Regions from separate parts of the Streptomyces sp. NPDC111520 genome, predicted to be linked through region 2. Evidence: riboswitches for the same ligand, from Rfam matches in the RefSeq annotation. Region 2 holds a riboswitch; each other region holds the start of a gene.
What was found. A riboswitch is a leader RNA that binds a small molecule or an ion and turns the genes downstream of it on or off. The one in region 2 is predicted to bind cyclic di-AMP.
Positions count from the first base shown of each region.

Region 1: linked by a shared signal. The riboswitch ahead of ACZ7MY_RS05060 (M23 family metallopeptidase) and the one ahead of ACZ7MY_RS30620 (C40 family peptidase) in region 2 are both predicted to bind cyclic di-AMP.
Region 3: linked by a shared signal. The riboswitch ahead of ACZ7MY_RS14355 (M23 family metallopeptidase) and the one ahead of ACZ7MY_RS30620 (C40 family peptidase) in region 2 are both predicted to bind cyclic di-AMP.
Region 4: linked by a shared signal. The riboswitch ahead of ACZ7MY_RS18740 (transglycosylase family protein) and the one ahead of ACZ7MY_RS30620 (C40 family peptidase) in region 2 are both predicted to bind cyclic di-AMP.

Region 1 is NZ_JBVKBW010000002.1:226,016-231,041, reverse strand. It holds gene ACZ7MY_RS05075 (PfkB family carbohydrate kinase) at 34-903, opposite strand; gene ACZ7MY_RS05070 (DUF6227 family protein) at 1,065-1,829, shown strand; gene ACZ7MY_RS05065 (hypothetical protein) at 1,953-2,234, shown strand; gene ACZ7MY_RS05060 (M23 family metallopeptidase) at 2,352-3,476, opposite strand; cyclic di-AMP (ydaO/yuaA leader) riboswitch at 3,662-3,801, opposite strand; gene ACZ7MY_RS05055 (extracellular solute-binding protein) at 4,019-5,026, opposite strand, start outside.
Region 2 is NZ_JBVKBW010000015.1:57,536-62,561, reverse strand. It holds gene ACZ7MY_RS30630 (M23 family metallopeptidase) at 1-384, shown strand, start outside; gene pcrA (DNA helicase PcrA) at 434-2,875, opposite strand; cyclic di-AMP (ydaO/yuaA leader) riboswitch at 3,137-3,294, shown strand; gene ACZ7MY_RS30620 (C40 family peptidase) at 3,303-4,436, shown strand; gene ACZ7MY_RS30615 (hypothetical protein) at 4,501-4,854, opposite strand.
Region 3 is NZ_JBVKBW010000005.1:458,848-463,873, reverse strand. It holds gene ACZ7MY_RS14365 (M16 family metallopeptidase) at 1-807, shown strand, start outside; gene ACZ7MY_RS14360 (M16 family metallopeptidase) at 825-2,195, shown strand; cyclic di-AMP (ydaO/yuaA leader) riboswitch at 2,526-2,682, shown strand; gene ACZ7MY_RS14355 (M23 family metallopeptidase) at 2,698-3,459, shown strand; gene ACZ7MY_RS14350 (GntR family transcriptional regulator) at 3,693-4,385, shown strand; gene ACZ7MY_RS14345 (HPr family phosphocarrier protein) at 4,603-4,884, opposite strand; gene ACZ7MY_RS14340 (bifunctional acetate--CoA ligase family protein/GNAT family N-acetyltransferase) at 5,007-5,026, shown strand, end outside.
Region 4 is NZ_JBVKBW010000007.1:250,203-255,228, forward strand. It holds gene ACZ7MY_RS18730 (putative bifunctional diguanylate cyclase/phosphodiesterase) at 1-489, opposite strand, end outside; gene ACZ7MY_RS18735 (SAM-dependent methyltransferase) at 486-1,301, opposite strand; gene ACZ7MY_RS18740 (transglycosylase family protein) at 1,510-2,649, opposite strand; cyclic di-AMP (ydaO/yuaA leader) riboswitch at 2,652-2,843, opposite strand; gene ACZ7MY_RS18745 (aldo/keto reductase) at 3,476-4,483, shown strand; gene ACZ7MY_RS18750 (GNAT family N-acetyltransferase) at 4,548-5,026, opposite strand, start outside.

The sequences.
Region 1 (5,026 bases), on a different contig from region 2:
GGGAAAACCAAGCACCCCCGCCCCCGGGCCCCCTCAGGCACGCATCCAGGTGCGGGGGCCGAAGGAGGTGCAGGAGCGGGACGCGATGCCTGCTGCGAAGGCGAGGGCGGCGTCGAAGGCGGGCGGGGTGAGGCGGGTCGTGACGTGGGCGGCGAGGTGGTGGGCGAGGGCGCCGTGGAGGACGTCTCCGGCGCCGAGGGTGTCGACGACGGGGCCGACGGCGGGGACGGGGATCTGCCCGTCGGGCCGGAGGATGGGGGACGGCCCCCGGGTGATGGCGGTCCAGCGCACGCCCGCGTCGTGGAGGAAGGCCAGGGCCTCGGCCGGCGTGGTCGTGCCCGGGGGGTGGAAGTCGGCGGAGCAGACGGCGACGTCGACGTAAGGGAGCAGCGTGGGGGTCGCGGGACGCCAGCTGCCCGCGTCCAGGAGGGTGGGGACCCCGGCGGCGCGGGCGAGCCGGGCGGCGGGGACGGCGAGGGCGGGGTGGTGCGCGTCGACGAGGACGACATCGGCGTCGCCGACCAGCACGGAGAGGTCCCCGGGCGGGGAGACGGACGCCCCTGAGGCCGCGTTGGTGGAGGCGACGGCGCGCTCGCCGGTGGCGGCGGTGACCAGGATCGTGGAGACCGCGGGGGGTTCGGGGGAGTCCGCGGTGAGGTTGATGACGTCGACGCCGAGGGCCGTGAGGTCGGCGTCGATCGCGCCGGCGAGGGGGTGGCCGCCGAAGGCGGTGAGCAGGACGGCTTCCCCGCCGAGGTGGGCGAAGGTGGCCGCGGCTCCCGTGGCGGGGCCGCCGGCGGCGACGGTCTGGGTGCGGGCGGTGAGTTTCTCGTTCGGGGCCGGGACGTGGTCGACGAGGGTGATGACATCGAGGGTGCAGAGGCCTACGAAGAGTGCGCGCATGGGCGCATAGTGGCAGCAGGGGGCGTGCGTTTCGCGTTTTACGCGCCTCCTACGGGTGGGGGTGCACCATTTTTCCGGGAGACCCGACGCGCAGCGCGTCGATGCCACTACGCTGAGTGCTCGCAATGGTGCGCGGGGAATGCCGTGAGCAGGAGGACCGCATGGGGAACGCGCGACCAGGTGGGGCGGGTCCGGCGGACGTCGAGGTGGTGCTGGCCAGGGCGCAGAACGCCTTCGACGTCGACGACCACGTGCTGGGGCGGCTGGCGACCGCGCTGATGGGCTGCACGGAGCTGGCGTCCTTCCGCCAGCGCAAGGGCCCGCCGCGCAGGCTGAGCCGCAGGACGTTGCGGCACACGTTCCTGCTGGCCGACGGCAGTACGCAGCTGCTGTGGGAGATCGAGCACAACACCGGCCCCGACGGCGACGAGCCGCTGTACGAGGTCTACTCGGACCCGGACACGCTGGCCGTCGCCCAGCACACGATCGACGCGCGCTTCGGCGAGCCCTCCCCGGAGGAGCTGGAGGCGGAGGCGGCGGACTGGCTGGCACGGCTGCCGCAGCTGGCGATGGATCTGACGCCCGGGCCCCGGCAGTACACGGAGCAGCACTCCGCCGAGCACGCGTGGCGGGTGCTGCGGCGGGCCGAGAACACGGACGTGCCCGGCGAGGACCTGCGCAGCCGGCTGGGTTCGGCGGTGGGCCACGACATCGCGTACGTCACCGGCCGGCACACCCGGATCGGCACCGGCCGGGTCGCCGGCTGGACGTTGTACGAGCACGCCTTCCTGCTGGAGACCGGCGAGGAGATCAGCCTGTGGGAGGTCGAGCACACGATGACCCCCGACGGGCGGCCGGTGTGCGAGGTCTACGCCGACGAGACGGCGGCCTGCGACTCGGCGGACGTACGGCTGGAGGCGCTCTGACCACGCGTTCACCGCGCGAACGCCCCGTTCTGACCCTGTCCCCGGCCGCGTTCCGGATTGCGGCCGGGGTGCAGCCGGAGGAAATTGGGGCGTAGGCGTGTCGTTGGGAGGCGGGAGGTTCCCATGCCGGTCCTGGCGGAGGTCGAGTTCCCCGGTGTGACGGCCCTGCAGTACGAGGAGGCGAACCACCGCGCGGGGTTCGGGCCCGAGCATCCGCCGTCCGGGCTGCTCTCCCACGCCGCCGTGATCACCAACGAGGGGCTGCGGCTGGTGAACGTCTGGCAGACCGCGCAGGCGCTCGAGGCCTTCATGGAGATCATGATGCCCGCCGCCAAGGAGTCCGGTTTCCCGGAGCCGACCGGACCGCCCCGGATCTCGGAGATCTACAACTTCGTCGTCCCGTAGCGGCGACGGGGAATTCGCCTCGAAAAGGACCGGCGGCCCTGGTTGACGGGGGGAGTCACCAGGACCGCCGGAGTCGGTGCGGTCGTACGCGGCCGGCCGGTCGCGCGACCGGTCGCCTCAGACCGTGAGGCCCTTGCTGCGCAGCCAGCCCATCGGGCCGATCGGGTCGCCGCCGCCGGGGCGCACCTCGAGATGCAGGTGCGGGCCGGTGACGTTGCCCGTGGCACCGACGCGGCCGATGGTGTCACCGGTGCTGACCTTGCCGGAGGTGACGATCATCGAGGAGAGGTGGCAGTACCAGAGCTCGGTGCCGTCGTCGAGGGTCAGGATGATGCGGTAGCCGTACGAACCGGCCCAGCCCGCCTCGGTGATGGTGCCGCTGTGGATGGCCTTGACCGGCGTGCCGGTCGGGGCGGCGAAGTCCTGGCCGGTGTGGGTGTTGGCCCACAGCGAGCTGGACTCGCCGAACCCGGCGGTCAGCGTGTACGAGGAGACCGGCTTGACGAAGCTCTTGGCGAGCTCGGCCAGGCGCTCGGCCTCCAGCTTCTTCGCTGCCTCCGCCGCGGCCTTCTTCTTGGCGGCGGCCTCGGCCCGCACCCGCTCCTGCGCGGCGGACTTGGCGGCCTTGGCCGACGCCTCCTGCTGCGCGGCGGTCCTGGCGGCCTTGTCGGCGGCGTTCCGCTGCTGCTGGGCCTGGTCGAGGATGCGGTTGCGCAGCGCCTCGCCCGCGTCGGGGCTCAGGGCCTCGGCGACGGGCTTGGCCTCGGGGGCGCTGTCGTCCTCGACGAGCGCGCCGATGCCGGGCAGCTGGGACGCGTCGGGCAGGTGCGGGAGGGAGACCGGGAGCGGGTTCTTGCCCTCGGCGGTGGCGACCCCGCCGACGCCGAGCACGGCCACGGCCGCGACGCCGAAGACGGCCGAACCGCGGCCCAGGGAGCGCTGCTTGGCGACGCGGTGGCGGCCGCGCAGGGGGCCGGCCGACTCCTCGGAGGGGTCCCACGGCTCGGCGTCCGGGCCCTCGTAGGGCGCGGCCTCGATGTCGCGGGTGTTCCCGAAGGCGTCGAAGGCCTTGATGTCCTCGTGGCGCGGCTGGGCGGGGGCGGCGGGCTCGTAGGCCTCGTGCGCGGTGGTCTCGTACGTCTCGTGCCGGGCGGGCTCGTGCTGCGCGACGGTGGCGTCGGCGACGGCGCCTGCGTCCTGGGAGCCCGTCGCCTCGGCCGCGGCGAGCCAGCCGGCGGCCATGTTCCACTGCCCGGTGTCCCAGCCGTCGATCGCGTTCTTCGTCGGCGGTGCCTGCTCGGCTGCCGGGGGATTCCAGCCGGCGGCGATGTTCCACTCGGCGGTGTCCCACTCGGAGTACGCGGTCGCGGACCCCTGTTGCTGTCCGGGTATCAGGGCAGGCTCGTTCGACGCCACGCGGGCGCGCTCCTTTCCTTCCTTCTCGCCTACCGGGTTAGCTGACGGGTTCGGAGCAGGAAGGTCTCCTACGAGGACCTCGGAAGGCCCCCGATTCACCCCAGGAAGTGGTTCCCCGGTTCCCGCGGACGGGATTCGGCAAGCGCACGGCGCCGCCCTGACGGCGGCGGGACGACCGCGCTGCGTTATCGAACGTTAATAGAGGCGCCCGCCAATTCCAAGCCACTCAAGCGAGTTCATGACGGGAATCTATGGGGATGGACAGGACGGAACCGGACATTGCGCCGTGACTGCCGTGACCTACGGGAAATGTGAGTGTGCATCAGTCGTTATGCGGAAGGGAGTGCCGCGCTCACGGGCAGTGATGGTCACCCCGGACCCCGGCCGCCGAGCGCGCGCCCCAGACGGCCGTCCAGACGCTCCGCCGTGGCGTCGGTGGAGCGGTGCGCCGCGAGCATTCCGTGCACCTCACGCTGCAGGACCCGGGTGAACGTGACGTAGTGCGCGGTCGCCGGACGGGCCCTGGCGGCCTGCAGCGCGCACCACAGCAGGGTCGTGTACCCGGGGGTCGCGGCGGCGGGTGAGGGGGAGGGCTCGGAGCCGCGGCCCGCGGGGCGGTCGTAGAACCAGGCGCGGGGGTCGTGAGGATCGTCACAGTTGACATCCCCGGCTCCGTATGCTGAGCGCCGCGCGGCGGCGAAACCCGCTCTGAGCAGGGCATGTTGGGCGCTGCGTCCGGTCAGGAAGCGGATCAGGTCCGCTGCGTCGCCGGGGCGGTCGCTGGTGGCCGCGACGCCCAGGCTCTGCCCGCCGAGGGCGGCGACGCCGGGGAGCCGGGCCACGCCGAAGCGGACGCCGGGGGCGAGCGCGGCGTCCAGCCGGTTGTAGGCGTACGGCCAGTTGCGCATCAGCACGCTCTGCCCCTCGGTGAACTGGGCGAGGGTGACCGACTCGTCGGCCTCCAGGGACTCCGGGTTGAGGTTGTTGGCGGCGCCCACCCGGCCGAGCTCGTCCAGGCCCTCGCGCAGCCCGTCCTCGGTGCCGGTGTAGCGGCCGTCGCCGTCGACGAGTTCGACGCCCGCGGTCCAGAAGGTCTCCAGGGTGTTGACCGTCAGGCCCTCGTACGCGCGCAGTTGGGTGGTGTAGGCGGCGTGGCCGAGCGGGCGGACGTCGGCGAGGAGGTCGCCGATCTTGGCGTAGCCGCGCAGGTCGGCGGGGCGGCGGCCGGCCTTGGCGAGGTCGTCGGTGCGGTAGTAGAGCAGTCCGACGTCGGTGTTGAAGGGCACCGCGTACGTGCGGCCCTTCCAGCGGCCGGCGTCCGCGGCCTGGCGCAGGAAGTCCCCGTCGACGAGGGCGGGGTCGAGCGGTCGCAGCAG
Region 2 (5,026 bases):
CTCCCGGTCAAGCAGCACGGGCTGAGCGCCTACTTCGGCCAGGCGGGCGTGAACTGGATGTCGGTCCACACCGGCATCGACTTCCCGGTGAACTACGGCACACCGGTGATGGCCGCGACCGACGGCGTCGTGCGCACCCAGTGGAACAGCGCCTACGGCAACATGGCGATAGTGACCGCCCCCGACGGCACCGAGACCTGGTACTGCCACCTGAGCAGCACCAAGATCCGCTCGGGTTCGGTCAAGGCCGGCGACGTCATCGCCTACTCCGGCAATTCGGGCAACTCCACGGGCCCGCACCTGCACTTCGAGGTGCGTCCGGCCGGCGGCGCGGCCATCGACCCGCTGCAGTGGATGCTGAAGCACGGCATCGACCCGCGCTGAGCCCCGGCCCCGGCCCCACCGCGGCGGGACCGGGACCCCGGCAGTCCGCTCAGAGCTTCTCCACCGGCGCGTACCGCAGCAGCAGCACCTTGGGCCGCTCGTCGCCGAAGTCGATGGTGGCCTTCGCCTTCTCCCCGCTGCCGTCGACCGCGACGACCGTCCCCAGCCCGAACGTGTCGTGCGTGACCCGGTCCCCGACCGCCAGCGAGATGACCGGGCGGTCCTGGGTGCGCCGCGTCGCGAACCCGGAGGGGCCGCTCTTCGACGGGGACCGCGACAGCATCGAGGCCGCCGCCGACACCGAGGCGGAGGGCGCCGAGGAGGCGCCCGTGCGCTTCCACTCGATGAGCGGTTCCGGGATCTCCTCCAGGAAGCGCGAGGGCGGGTTGTACGAGGGCTGGCCCCAGGCGCTGCGCATGGTGGACCGCGTCACGTACAGCCGCTGCCGCGCCCGCGTGATGCCGACGTAGGCGAGCCGCCGCTCCTCCTCCAGCTCCTTGGTCTGGCCGAGTGCGCGCATGTGCGGGAAGACCCCGTCCTCCATGCCGGTCAGGAAGACCACCGGGAACTCCAGGCCCTTGGCGGTGTGCAGGGTCATCAGCGTTATGACGCCGCCGCCCTCGTCGTCGTCCGGGATCTGGTCGGAGTCGGCGACCAGGGCGACCCGCTCCAGGAACTCGGCGAGCGTGCCGGGCTCCTCCTCGGTGCGCTCCTGCTCGAACTCCAGGGCCACCGCCGCGAGTTCCTGGAGGTTCTCGACGCGGGTCTCGTCCTGGGGGTCGGTGGAGGCCTGGAGTTCGGCCAGGTAGCCCGTGCGCTCCAGCACGGCCTCCAGGACGGTGGCGGGGCCGGCGCCGGAGTCCACGACGGTGCGCAGCTCCTCCAGCAGCTCGTTGAAGCGCTTGACGGCGTTGACCGAGCGGGCGGCCATGCCGAAGGCCTCGTCCACCCGGCGCAGCGCCGCGGGGAAGGTGATCCGTTCGCGTGAGGCGAGGGCGTCGACCATCGCCTCGGCGCGTTCCCCGATGCCGCGCTTGGGCACGTTCAGGATGCGGCGCAGCGGGACGGTGTCCTCGGGGTTGGCGAGCACGCGCAGGTAGGCCAGGACGTCCCGGACCTCCTTGCGCTCGTAGAAGCGGACCCCGCCGACGACCTTGTAGGGCAGGCCGACGCGGATGAAGACCTCTTCGAAGACACGGGACTGCGCGTTGGTCCGGTAGAAGACCGCGACCTCGCCGGGGCGGGCGTCGCCGGCGTCGGTGAGCCGGTCGATCTCGTCGGCGATGAACTGCGCCTCGTCGTGCTCCTGGTCGGCGACGTAGCCGGTGATGACCGGGCCCTGCCCGGCCTCCGTCCACAGGTTCTTCGGACGGCGGGAGGCGTTGCGCTCGATGACGGCGTTGGCGGCGGTCAGGATGTTCTGGGTGGAGCGGTAGTTCTGCTCCAGCAGGATGGTGCGGGCCTGCGGGTAGTCCTCCTCGAACTGGAGGATGTTGCGGATCGTGGCGCCGCGGAAGGCGTAGATGCTCTGGTCGGCGTCGCCGACCACGCACAGCTCGGCCGGCCCTTCGCCGTCCTCCTGCGCGTCTCCGCCCGCCGTGCCCACCAGTTCGCGCACCAGGGTGTACTGGGCGTGGTTGGTGTCCTGGTACTCGTCGACCAGCACGTGCCGGAAGCGGCGCCGGTAGTGCTCGGCGACGTCCGGGAAGGCCTGGAGCAGGTTGACCGTGGTCATGATGATGTCGTCGAAGTCGAGCGCGTTGGCCTCGCGCAGCCGCGACTGGTACATCGCGTATGCCTCGGCGAGCTTCTTCTCGAAGGGGTTCTCGGCCTGGTCGGCGAAGGTCTCCTCGTCGATGAGCTCATTCTTGAGGTTGGAGACCTTGGCGCTGAAGGACTTCGGCGGGAACTGCTTGGGGTCCAGGTCCAGGTCCCGGCAGACCAGGGCCATCAGGCGCTTGGAGTCGGCCGCGTCGTAGATCGAGAAGCTGGAGGTGAAGCCGAGCCTCTTGGACTCCCGGCGCAGGATGCGGACGCACGCGCTGTGGAAGGTGGAGACCCACATCACGTTGGCGCGCGGGCCGACCAGCTGCTCGACGCGCTCCTTCATCTCGCCGGCGGCCTTGTTGGTGAAGGTGATCGCCAGGATCTGGCCGGGGTGGACCTTGCGGGCGCCCAGCAGGTACGCGATGCGGTGGGTGAGCACCCGGGTCTTGCCGGAGCCGGCGCCCGCGACGATGAGCAGCGGGGAGCCGGTGTGCTCGACGGCGGCGCGCTGCTGCTCGTTGAGCCCGTCGAGCAGCGCGGCCGGGTCGACGACGGGGCGGTGGGCGCCGTCCCGGTAGTACGCGTCCCGGTCGACGGGCGCGTCGAAGCGCCCCTCGAAGAGGTCGTCGGGGACCGTGCCGGGCTCCTCCTCGGGAGGCGGCGGGGGCTCCTCCTCCCTTGGTTCGAGGCCGGCCAGGAAGCTGTCGTCAAAGAGGCTGCTCATCGCCTCCCGAGTCTAGGCCGTGGGACGGACAGCGTTGCGCCGCTTGCCCGAGCCCGCGCCCTCCGGGGGCGTCCGGAAGTCGCCCGGTGCCCGTCCCCGGCGAACGCGTGACGACCGGACGCCCCCTTTCGCGGCCCCGAATGACGAAGGTCACGAAATGATTGCGGACAATTCGAACACCAGGGTTCCCACGGACCCCTGCAGTTGACTACCGTGCCGGATCAGGCGGTCCGCTCCACGCGGCGGCGACCGTGCCGTCACGGGCCGCCTCCGCTGAGTCCGGCGACCGCCGGAGCCGGGGACCCACGACCTTGGGGTGAATCGGTCCGTACGAGCGCAGCGCGCCCGTCCGCACCGTAGGGCGGCCTTCCGAAGCCCGAACCCGACAGCTAACCCGGTAGGCGGTCCACGGAAGGAGCCGCCTGACTTGGCGACGCACCGCAAGCCGCGCCCGCGCGCGCTGACCGTCCCCGGCCCCCGGGCCGCGGTGGGACTCACGACCGCCGCACTGGCGACCGTCACCCTCTTCGGCGAGAGCGCGAGCGCGGCGCCCGCCTCACCCGACAAGCCCTCCATCACCGAGGTCAAGGCCCAGGTCGACAAGCTCTACCACCAGGCCGAGGCCGCCACCGAGCGCTACAACGGCGCCAAGGAGCAGACCGAGCGGCAGCGCACGCGCGCCGACGCGCTGCTGGACCAGGTGGCCCGCAGGACCGAGACGCTCAACGCCGCCCGCCGCACCATCGGCGAGTACGCCGCGGCGCAGTACCGCGGCGGCGGCCTGGACGGGACGACGACCTTCCTCCTCACCTCCGACCCGCAGCAGTTCCTGGACCAGGCGCACCTGATGGACCGCCTGTCCGACCGCCAGGAGCACGCGCTGGAGACCTTCCGCTCCGAGCAGGCCGAGACGACGGCCAAGCGCTCCGAGGCCGTCGAGAGCCTGCAGAAGCTGACCGAGGCCCAGCAGCGGCTGAACGCGGAGAAGACCTCGGTCAAGCAGAAGCTCGCCGCGGCGCAGAAGTTGCTCAACAGCCTCACCGCGCAGGAGAAGGCACGGCTGGCGGCGCTGGAGAAGAAGCGCCGGGAGGAGGCGGCCGCGAAGGCCGCGGAGATCGCCGCCAAGGAGAAGGCCGCGCAGGAGGCGGCCGCCAAGGAGTCGGGCTCGTCCACGGGCTCCACCGGCTCCACCGCCCCGTCCGGCACCTACGCCGCCAAGGCGGCCAAGGCGATCGAGTTCGCGCGGGCCCAGCTGGGCAAGCCGTACGTGTACGGCGCCACCGGCCCGAACTCCTACGACTGCTCGGGCCTGACCCAGGCCGCCTGGGGCGCCGCGGGCGTCTCGATCCCCCGCGTGACCTACGACCAGGTCGACTTCGGGATCCGGGTGAGCGCGGACCAGCTGCAACCCGGCGACCTGGTCTTCTTCTACTCCGACATCACGCACGTCGGCCTGTACATCGGCGGCGGCAACATGATCCACGCCCCCCACACCGGGAGCGTGGTGAAGATCGCCCCGATCACGGAGATGCCGATCTACGGCTACGCCCGGATGGCCTGAGCCCGAGCCCGAACCTGAGCCCGAGCCCGAGCCCGGGCCCCCGTCCGGCCGCCGCCGGCCGGGCTCAGGTCCACAGCACCGCGATGAAGATGTTGGCGGTGGTCAGCGCACCCACGGTGCCGAAGGCCGCCGCCGGCACCTTCTCCTCGTCGCGCTTGACGTAGACCAGGCCGAGGACCACCACCAGGACCGCGAGCTTCACGCCGATCTTGATGTTGTTCACCGGCTGGTCGTCGGCCTGGTTGAGGCCGACCAGCAGCACACCCGTGACCAGCATGGTCAGCGCGCCGTGCAGCATGCCCGGCACGAAACGGGCCTCGCCGCGGCCCATGGCCTTCATCTGGGTGAGGAAGCCGCCCAGGAGGGCGGCGATGCCGATGATGTGCAGGCCGACGATCAGGTTGATGAGTACGTCCATGGCTCAGGACCCTAGCCAGGCCCATACCAGCGCCCGGCACCGAGGTCCCGCTCCTCCGTCACATCGGTCAGGGACGGACCGGAAGTGACCAGGTCACCCGTCGAACAGCGGTCATCCGCGGGCAGTCCGCGGCCGAATCGGACCAGTCCCGCACACTCCGGAGCCCCCTCGC
Region 3 (5,026 bases), on a different contig from region 2:
GCCGCCTCCCTGGAGGACGCGCGCGCCTTCTTCCGGACGTACTACGCGCCGAACAACGCCGTCCTCTCGGTCGTCGGCGACATCGACCCGGAGCAGACGCTGGCCTGGATCGAGAAGTACTTCGGCACCATCCCGTCCCACGACGGCAAGCCGGCGCCCCGGGACGGTTCACTCCCGGGGGTGATGGGCGGGCAGCTCCGCGAGGTCGTCGAGGAGGACGTCCCCTCGCGCGCGCTGATGGCGGCGTACCGGCTGCCGCACGACGGCACCCGGGAGGCCGACGCCGCGGACCTGGCGCTGACCGTCCTCGGCGGCGGTGAGTCCTCGCGGCTGCACAACCGCCTGGTACGCCGGGACCGCAGCGCCGTCGCGGCCGGGTTCGGGCTGCTGAGGCTGGCCGGGGCGCCGTCGCTCGGCTGGCTCGACGTGAAGACGTCCAGCGGCGTCGAGGTGCCCGCCGTCGAGGCGGCCGTCGACGAGGAACTGGCCCGCTTCGCCGAAGAGGGCCCGACGCCCGAGGAGATGGAGCGAGCCCAGGCCCAGCTCGAGCGCGAGTGGCTGGACCGGCTCGCCACCGTCGGCGGCCGCGCCGACGAACTGTGCCGCTACGCCGTGCTGTTCGGCGACCCGCAGCTGGCGCTGACGGCCGTCAGGCGCATCCTGGACATCACCGCCGACGAGGTGCGCGCGGTCGCCGCGGCCACCCTGCGGCCCGACAACCGCGCCGCGCTGGTCTACGAGCCCACCGGCTCCGCGGCCGCCGCGGGCGAGGACTCCGACGAGGACGAGGAGGGCGCGGACCAGTGACCGACGTCCACACCACCATGACGTTCCACCCGCAGCCCCGGCCGGGGCAGCCCAAGCCCTGGGACTTCCCGGCCCCCGAGCGCTCCACGCTGCCGAGCGGGCTTACGGTGCTGCGCAGCCGGCGGCCCGGCCAGAAGGTCGTCGCCGTGGAGGTGCTGCTCGCGGCGCCGCTCGACGCCGAGCCCGAGGGCCTCGACGGCGTCGCCACGATCATGGCGCGGGCGCTGTCGGAGGGCACCGACAAGCACAGCGCGGAGGAGTTCGCCGCCGAGCTCGAGCGGTGCGGGGCCACCCTCGACGCCCACGCCGACCACGCCGGGGTCCGGGTCTCCCTGGAGGTCCCCGTCTCCCGGCTCGACAAGGCCCTCGGCCTGCTCGCCGACGCGCTGCGCGCCCCGGCGTTCCCGGACGGCGAGGTCGAGCGGCTGGTGAACAACCGCCTCGACGAGATCCCGCACGAGCTGGCCAACCCGGCCCGGCGCGCCGCCATGGCGCTGTCCAAGGAGCTCTTCGCCGCCGAGCTGCGCTGCTCCCGGCCGCGCCAGGGCACCGAGGAGACGGTCGCGCGCATCGACGCGGAGGCCGTCCGCGCCTTCTACGACACGCACGTGCGCCCGTCCACCTCCACGGTCGTCGTGGTCGGCGACCTCGCCGGCATCGATCTGGACGCGCTGCTGGCGGGCACGCTGGGGGAGTGGAGCGGCAAGCCCGGCGAGCGCCGCCCGCTGCCGGCGATCACCGCGGACGACACCGGACGCGTCGTGATCGTCGACCGGCCCGGGTCGGTACAGACCCAGGTGCTCATCGGACGCGCCGGGGCGGACCGCCACGATCCCGTCTGGGCCGCCCAGGTGCTCGGCACGTACTGCCTCGGCGGCACGCTGACCTCGCGCCTGGACCGCGTCCTGCGCGAGGAGAAGGGCTACACCTACGGCGTGCGGGCCTTCGGGCAGGTGCTGCTCTCCACTCCCGAGGGCACCGGGGCCTCCCTGCTGGGCATCAGCGGATCCGTGGCGACCGACGTCACCGCGCCCGCGCTGGCCGACACCTGGCAGGTGCTGCGCACCCTGGCGGCGGAGGGGCTCACCGACGAGGAGCGCGACGCCGCCGTGCAGAACCTGGTGGGCGTCGCCCCACTGCGCTACGAGACCGCGTCGGCGGTGGCCGGCACCTTCGCCGACCAGGTCGAGCAGTCCCTGCCGGACGACTTCCAGGCGCGGCTCTACGAGCGCCTGGCCGTCACCGGCACGGTCGAGGCGACGGCGGCGGCCGTCAACGCGTTCCCCCTCGACCGGCTCGTGGTCGTCCTCGTCGGCGACGCCTCCGTCATCGCGGACCCGATCCGCGAGCTGGGCATCGGCCCGGTCGAGGTCGTCACGGGCGGCTGACCGTTATCGCACACCGCGGCCCCGGGCGCCCTCGCGGCACCCGGGGCCGCGGTGTGCGGGTGGCCGGGGACGGCCGCGCCGGTGGTCCGTGACGCCGGTCACCCGGTCCGCACCGCGTCCCCACCCCTCCTCGCCGCCGCAGCGCGGGGGCCTTCCGCGGGCGCGCGGACCGCCGCGGAGCTGCGGCGTCGCGGTATTGCGGACGGTTGCGACCGGTTGGCGGCCGGTGTGGCATCCCGCACATATTGCCGGATTTTTTTGGAACGGGAAGCAACGCCTGGTTAACGTCCTCGGGTTGCCCGGCGGAAGCAGCCGCCTCCCGCGGCACCGGAGCAACGATCGCCGAGTCCCCGTCGGGCGTGAGCCTGGGGAGCCGGGGACCCACACGAGAAGTCCCTGGGGTGAATCGGGCGGCGTGCCGTCGCCCGTAGGAGACCTTCCTGCTCCGAACCCGTCAGCTAACCCGGTAGGCGAGAAGGAAGGAAAGGATCTCCGCCTGCCCATGGCGTCGTTCTCGATACGTTCCACCCTGGCCGGCGCCGCCGCGCTGACCACCGTCACCACCGGCGCGTTCGTCGTGCCCGCCGCGGCTGCCGACGCCGGCACCGCGGGGTCCGCCTTCGCCCGTTGCGCGGCCGTCGCCGACGACCTCGCCACGCACCTCGCCGACCAGGCCTCGGCCCAGCACCGGGCCGCCGTCGTCGCCCAGAAGCGCCATGACGCCAAGGTCGCCAAGGCCAGGCGCGCCGCCCGTGAGCGTGCCGCCGAGGAGGCCGCCGCCAAGGCGGCCAAGGCCAAGGCGGCGCGGAGCGGCACCGCGCACGCGTCGCGGAGCGCCGCGGCCGGCCGGGGCACGCTCGGTGGCTGGACGCTGCCGGTCGCCGGTTCCATCGGCACGCCGTACCACGCGACCAGCAGCCTGTGGTCCTCCGGCTACCACACCGGCGTCGACTTCGTGGCCTCCGTCGGCACCCCGGTGCACGCCGCCGGTGCGGGCACCGTCGTCGAGGCCGGCTGGGGCGGCTCGTACGGCAACAACATCGTGATCCGCCACGCGGACGGCATGTACACCCAGTACGGCCACCTGTCCTCGCTGGGCGTGTCCGTGGGTCAGACCGTCTCCGCGGGCCAGCGGATCGGCCTGTCGGGCGCCACCGGCAACGTGACCGGGCCGCACCTGCACTTCGAGGCCCGTACGGCCCCGTCCTACGGCTCCGACGTGGACCCGCTGGCGTACCTGCGCTCCAAGGGCGTCCGCGTCTGAGCGACCATCCGACCATTCCCCTCCCCCCACCCGAAGGCCCCGGTCCCCCCGCCGGGGCCTTCGGCATGCCGGCGTTTCCCGGCCGCGGGTGTGTCCGAAAACGCTCCATGAATTCAGGACGCCCGTCGGAATCGACGCCGCGCTGGAATAGAGTCGCGGCAGAAACGCCGGCTCCTCCGTTGCGCGCGGATCAAAAGGACGGCCGTCGGCGCGCACCGGAAGGAATCTGCGATGTGGGGTCGGACGTGAACGGGAGCGGCGCTGCGGGCCGCCGGATTTCCGCCGCAGCCGTGTGCGCGGCGATCCGTGACGACATCGTCAGCGGGTTCTTCGCGCCGGGCAGCCGGCTGACCGAGGAGCAGTTGGCCAAGCGCTACGGGGTGTCCCGGGTCCCGGTGCGCGAGGCGCTGCGCACCCTGGAGTCCGAGGGCTTCGTGCGCACCCGCCGGCACGCCGGGGCGTCCGTCGCCGAGCCCACCGACCAGGAGGCCGCCGACCTGCTGGACATCCGTGCCCTGCTGGAGCCGCTGGGCGCCGCCCGGGCGGCGCAGCGGCGCACCGAGGCCCATGTGAAGGTGCTGCGCGGACTCGTCCGGCTGGGCCAGGAGCGTTCACTGCGGCGCCAGTCGTCGGACCTGCCCGCCCTGGACGGCTGGTTCCACGAGACGCTGGCCCAGGCGTCCGGCAGCCCGACTCTGGTGGCGCTGCTGACCCAGCTGCGGCACAAGATCGCCTGGGTGTACGCGGTGGACACCCCGGACCGCGCCGTGGAGTCCTGGGCGGAGCACGGGGCGGTCGTCGACGCGGTGGCGCGCGGTGACGCGGAGCGGGCCCGGCGGCTGACGGCGGACCATGTGGAGCGGGCGACGGCGGCACACCGGTTGCGCCGTCCGCAGAGCACGGGGCGCGGCGCCGCGGCGCGGTGAGGAATCCGAAACACGCCGTACACATGTCGAGTGGCCGGGTTTAACAGAAGTGCCGTATACAAAGCGGGGAATGGTGTGCGGAGGTATTTCCGCGTTCCCCGCGCAGTGCGCCGCCGGGAATTCCCCCGGAATGACGGAGGGGCGGGTCCCGAACGAAATCCGGCCGGATTTCGTTCGGGACCCGCCCCTTTTGCCGTACCGCGCTGCCGCGCGTGTGTCAGACGGTCTCGGGGAGCTCGTCCAGCCCCTCGGAGACGAGCTTGGCGAGGCTGTCCAGAGCGGCGTCCGCGCCCTCGGCGTCGGAGGCGAGCACGACCTCCTCGCCGCCGGCCACACCCAGGCTCAGCACGGCGAGCATCGAGGCGGCGTTGACGGGGGCGCCGTCCGCCTTCGCGATGGTGACGGGCACACCCACGGCGGTGGCGGCGCGGACGAAGATCGAAGCGGGACGTGCGTGCAGGCCCTCGGCCCAGCCGATGGTGACGCGGCGCTCAGCCATGGTGTTGCCCTTCGGGATCGTTCCTAAGGAGGTCTAGACCAGTCTGCCATGCCTCGGACACCGGTCCGTCCCCACATCGTCGCACCGGTTCCGCGGCGGGCGGCGGCCCGTACGCTGGGGCCATGACGACGCCGTCCGACGC
Region 4 (5,026 bases), on a different contig from region 2:
GCGGAAGCGGACCTCGCTCTCGTACAGCGCCTGTTCGGTGGCGGCCCGGGCGGCGAGCGCCGCGCGGGACAGCGCCTCCTGCTCCGTCCGCGTGCGTTCCTGCAAGGCGCGGGCGTATCCGGCGGCCACCCAGTGCTGCAGGCGGTTGCAGCGGGTACGGCTCTCCTCCGGCGGGAGGGCGGGGCCGGGCGGGCAGTACAGGAGCAGGTAGGCGTCGACGACGTCGAGGATCCGCGCCAGCGCCTGGGGGTCGGTGCAGTGCGCCGCCACCAGCGCGGCTCCGACCTCCGCGGCCGGCCGGGGGTCGAAGGGCTGCGCGCGGAGGGCGGCGTTGAGACGCGCGGCGAGCGGGAGCAGGTACTCCTCGAACTCGCCGCGCGTCATGGAGGTGGCGGTGGCCGGGTAGATCGCCCGGCTCCAGATGATCGCGAAGCGCCGCAGGCTGTCGGCGGGCTCCGGCTCCGGGCCGGGTGCTCTCGTCACCGTCACGCCTTGCGGCCGACGCCCGCGAACCCGCTGAAGACGACCGGGTCGAGCTCGTCGTCGTCCGTGCCGTCGGGGCGCCACAGCGGCGGGGAGACCAGGCCGGGTTCGACGAGGTCGAAGCCGTCGAAGAAGCGCTCCACCTCGGCCCGCGAGCGCATGATCAGCGGCGAACTCGCGCTGCGGTAGACGTTCTCGACCCGCTCCCCCTCCTCGGGTGCGCGCGGGCCTCCCTCGACGGAGGCGTGGGTGACGACCAGCAGGCTGCCGGGGGCGAGGGCGTCGCGCAGCTCCGCCACGGCCTTGGCCGGCTCGTCGGCGTCCTCGAGGAAGTGCAGGACCGCGACGAGCAGCAGCGCGACGGGGCGCTCCAGGTCGATGAGCCCGCACACCTCGGGGCTGTCCAGGATGTCGCGGGGCGAGCGCAGGTCGGCGGCGACGATGGCGGCGGCGTCGCTGCCCTCCAGCACCGCGCGGCTGTGGGCGACGGCGACCGGGTCGTGGTCGACGTAGACGACGTGGGCGCCGGGACTGGCGGCCTGGGCGACCTCGTGGACGTTGCCGAAGGTGGGGATGCCGGAGCCGATGTCGAGGAACTGGGTGATGCCCTGGCCGACGGCGAAGCGCACCGCCCTGCGCATGAACGCCCGGTTGGCCTGCATGATCTTCGGCAGCCCGGGGAAGGCCTCGATGGCCCGCCGTCCGGCCTCCCGGTCGACCTCGAAGTTGTGCGAGCCGCCCAGGTAGTAGTCGTAGATCCGGGACACGCTCGGCACGGAAAGATCGATGCCATGGGGGGCCCAGGCGGGACGCTCCATCAACGGCTCCAGCTCGTGGTCGGCGATCGGGACGAGTGGTCGTGGACACGACCACGTGCGTCAGAGGCTACTGACCGACCGTTCGAGAAGAACAAGAAATGGAAATATTCGATCCGTTTTCGGTCACAGACCAAAGGCATGTGCCCTGTTCCCGACAAGAGGGGAACAGGGCACACGCTTACCGCCGGATGACGGTGGATCGGTTCGATCAGACGTTGACGCCGTGGGCGCGCAGGTACGCCAGCGGGTCCATGTCGGAGCCGAAGTCGGGGGTGGTGCGGACCTCGAAGTGCAGGTGCGGACCGGTCACGTTGCCGGTGGCGCCCGACAGGCCCAGCTGCTGGCCGGCGGAGACCGACTGGCCGGCCGAGACCGACAGCGAGGAGAGGTGGGCGTACTGCGAGTACCGGCCGTCGGCGTGCTTGACGACGACCTGGTTGCCGTACGAGCCGCCCCAGCCCGCGGAGACCACGGTGCCGGAGGCGATCGACTTCACCTTGGTGCCGGTCGAGGCGATGAAGTCGACACCGGTGTGGTAGCCCTTGGACCACATGGCACCGGCCTGGTGGTAGGCGGTCCCCAGCGTGACGCGGTCGAGCGGGGTGGTGTAGCCGGAGGCGCTCGCCGCCTTGGCGGCGGCCGGGGCCGCCTTCGCGGCCTTCGGCGCGGCCTTGGTGGCGACCTTCTCGCCCAGCGACAGGACCTGGCCCGGGTAGATCAGGTTCGGGTTGCCGCCGATGACCGACTCGTTGTCCGCGTACAGCTGCTTCCAGCCGCCCTCGACCGACTGGGCGCCGGCGATCTTGGACAGGGTGTCGCCGCCGGCGACCTTGTAGGAGCCGCCCGCGCTCTTCGGCGCGCTGGTGGAGGACTTCGGCGCATCGGCCTTAACGGCGGGAGCGGCCGGCTTGGCGGCGGGCTTCGCGGCGGTGCCGGAGACGCTCTCCGGGGTGGCCGACGGGTCGGCCATCGCCTTGGTCAGACCGGCCTTCGGGCCGCACACGGGCCAGGCCTGCGGGCCCTGGGTCGCCAGGACCTTCTCCGCGACGGCGATTTGCTGCGCCTTGGTCGCGAGGTCGGCGCGCGGCGCGTACTTCGTGCCGCCGAAGCCGGCCCAGGTGCTCTGGGTGAACTGCAGGCCGCCGTAGAAGCCGTTACCGGTGTTGATGGACCAGTTGTTGGTGCTCTCGCAGGCCGCGACCTTGTCCCAGACGCTCACGGGAGCGGCGTGGGCACCGGTGGCGCCGACGATCGGGAGCGCCACGGCCGCACCGGTGGTGCCGGCCAGCGCGCTGATACGGGTGATACGGGTGTTCCGCGGACGACGGTGCTTTCCCTTACCGGGCATGCCGAATTCCTCTCCGACGCCTGCGAGGTAAGCTGTCGGGTTCGGGCTGGAGATGCCCGGCCGCAAAATGGCACACCAAATAAAGGCATGTCGCTGCGACTTCACCCCTAGCCGTCCCGAGACCAACGGGAACGGCAAACTACCTGGGTCCCCCGCTCCTGCCGTGCGGTCTTGTCATCCGGCGTCCGGGCGGCGGCAGGACTAGGCGTTCCGCCCGGAAGAATCTCGCAGGCATTTGTCCTGCGAGATCTGGAAGCTAAACGACGGAATCGTTCCGGAGCAAGGAGCGGAATCACGCCCCCCGGCGGACCGCAAGTCGATCATTCGCATCTGTGACTTTACGTGAGAAGTGTCCGCTCTGCGTAGGCGAAAATTTGGCCGACGGTAATCGGCCGATATCGCCCGGTGAAATTCAGCAGGAAATGTGGACGATGCGTCGCCCGCGGTTTCCGTTGCGTGACCGGTACGTGACACCCATCACGTACCGATTGCCTACGCATGCACTGTGGGCGCATATGTCCGGTTAGGCACCTCAATGCCGGATAAGGCGGGACCTGTTGTGGTTCAACCCGCCCCCGGCCGCGGCGCCCTGACTGCCCGCCCGAACGGGCACCCCCGGTCCAACCGCCGGGGGCGGCCGGCGATTCCCGGATGCGCGGTTCACACGCCGCCGTTGGTGTGGCGTGCGCCACAACCGCCCCCGCGGCGGGGTGAGAAGAGCAGGCGGACGGCGGGCCGCGTCCGGAGAACGGACGTGACAGCGCCGATTCACCGACGGTAGCCTCCCAATCCCGCACATTTTCTTACATCGCCCGGGAGCCCTCGCGTGCCCTACCTCGCCGCCGACGACCGCTACGCCTCGATGGAATACCGCAGGACCGGGCGCAGCGGGGTCCTGCTGCCCGTCGTGTCCCTGGGCCTGTGGCACAACTTCGGCGACACCTCGCCGCTGGAGAACCAGCGCGCGGTGCTGCGCCGCGCCGTCGACCGCGGCGTGGTCCACATCGACCTCGCCAACAACTACGGCCCGCCCGCCGGCTCGGCCGAGGCCAACTTCGGCACGCTCTTCGCCCAGGACTTCCGGCCTTACCGCGACGAGCTCTTCATCGCCACCAAGGCCGGGTACGACATGTGGCCGGGCCCCTACGGCGAATGGGGCAGCCGCAAGTACCTGCTGTCCTCGCTCGACCAGTCCCTGGGTCGCATGGGCCTGGACCACGTGGACGTCTTCTACTCGCACCGCTTCGACCCGGACACGCCCCTGGAGGAGACCATGGGCGCCCTGGACTCCGCGGTCCGCCAGGGCAAGGCCCTCTACGCCGGCATCTCCAACTACCCCGCGGAGGCGCACCGCCGCGCCACCGAGATCCTGCGCGGGCTGGGCACCCCGCTGCTGATCCACCAGGCGGCCTACAGCATCCTCCAGCGCGACCCGGAGGACGGTGTCCTCGACGCCGTCGGCGACACCGGCACCGCCCTCATCGCGTACTCGCCGCTCGCCCAGGGCCAGCTCACCGACCGCTACCTGGACGGTGTGCCGGCGGACTCCCGGATGGCGCTCGGCCACTTCCTCAAGCGCGACGCCCTGACCGAACGGAAGCTCGGCCTCCTGCACGCCCTCAACAAGCTCGCCGGGGAGCGCGGCCAGACGCTGGCCCAGCTCGCGCTGACCTGGGTGCTGCGCGACCCGCGGGTCGTCTCCGTGCTGATCGGCGCGAGCAGCGTCGCCCAGCTCGACCAGAACCTCGCCGCGCTCGACGCGGGCCCGCTCGGCGCCGACGAGCTGGCCGAGATCGACCGCCTCTCGGCCGAGGCGGGCGTCCGCATCCCGTGACGGCGGCTCTCCGCGCGCAGGGGCCGGCTCCCGCGGGAGCCGGCCCCTGCGCGTCGGTGCCGGGTCAGCCGAGCCGGGCCTCCAGTGCGGCGCGCACGCCGGGCCACTCCCCGGCGAGGATCGAGTAGTACGCGCTGTCGCGGACGGTGCCGTCCACGGCGAGGGTGTGGGCCCGGCGGATGCCCTCGAAGCGGCCGCCGATGCGCTCGATGGCGGCCCGGGAGCGTGCGTTGCGCGCGTCCGTCTTCAAGGTGACGCGGAGCACACCCCACACGTCGAAGGCGTGGGTGAGCAGCAGCAGCTTCGCCTCGGTGTTGCAGGGGGTGCGCTGGGCGGACGCGGCGAGCCAGGTGCTGCCGATCTCGGCGACCGTGGGCACCGCGCCGGTGCGGGGCACGGAGCGGCCCGCGGGCCAGGCGGGGGTGGCCGTCCAGTAGTCGAGGTCGAGGAAGCGGGTGGAGCCGATCAACGCGTCGCGCCGGACGTCCCGTACGGCGAAGGGGAGTGAGGCCCCGGTCGCCTGCTCTTGGAGGGCCTCCTCGA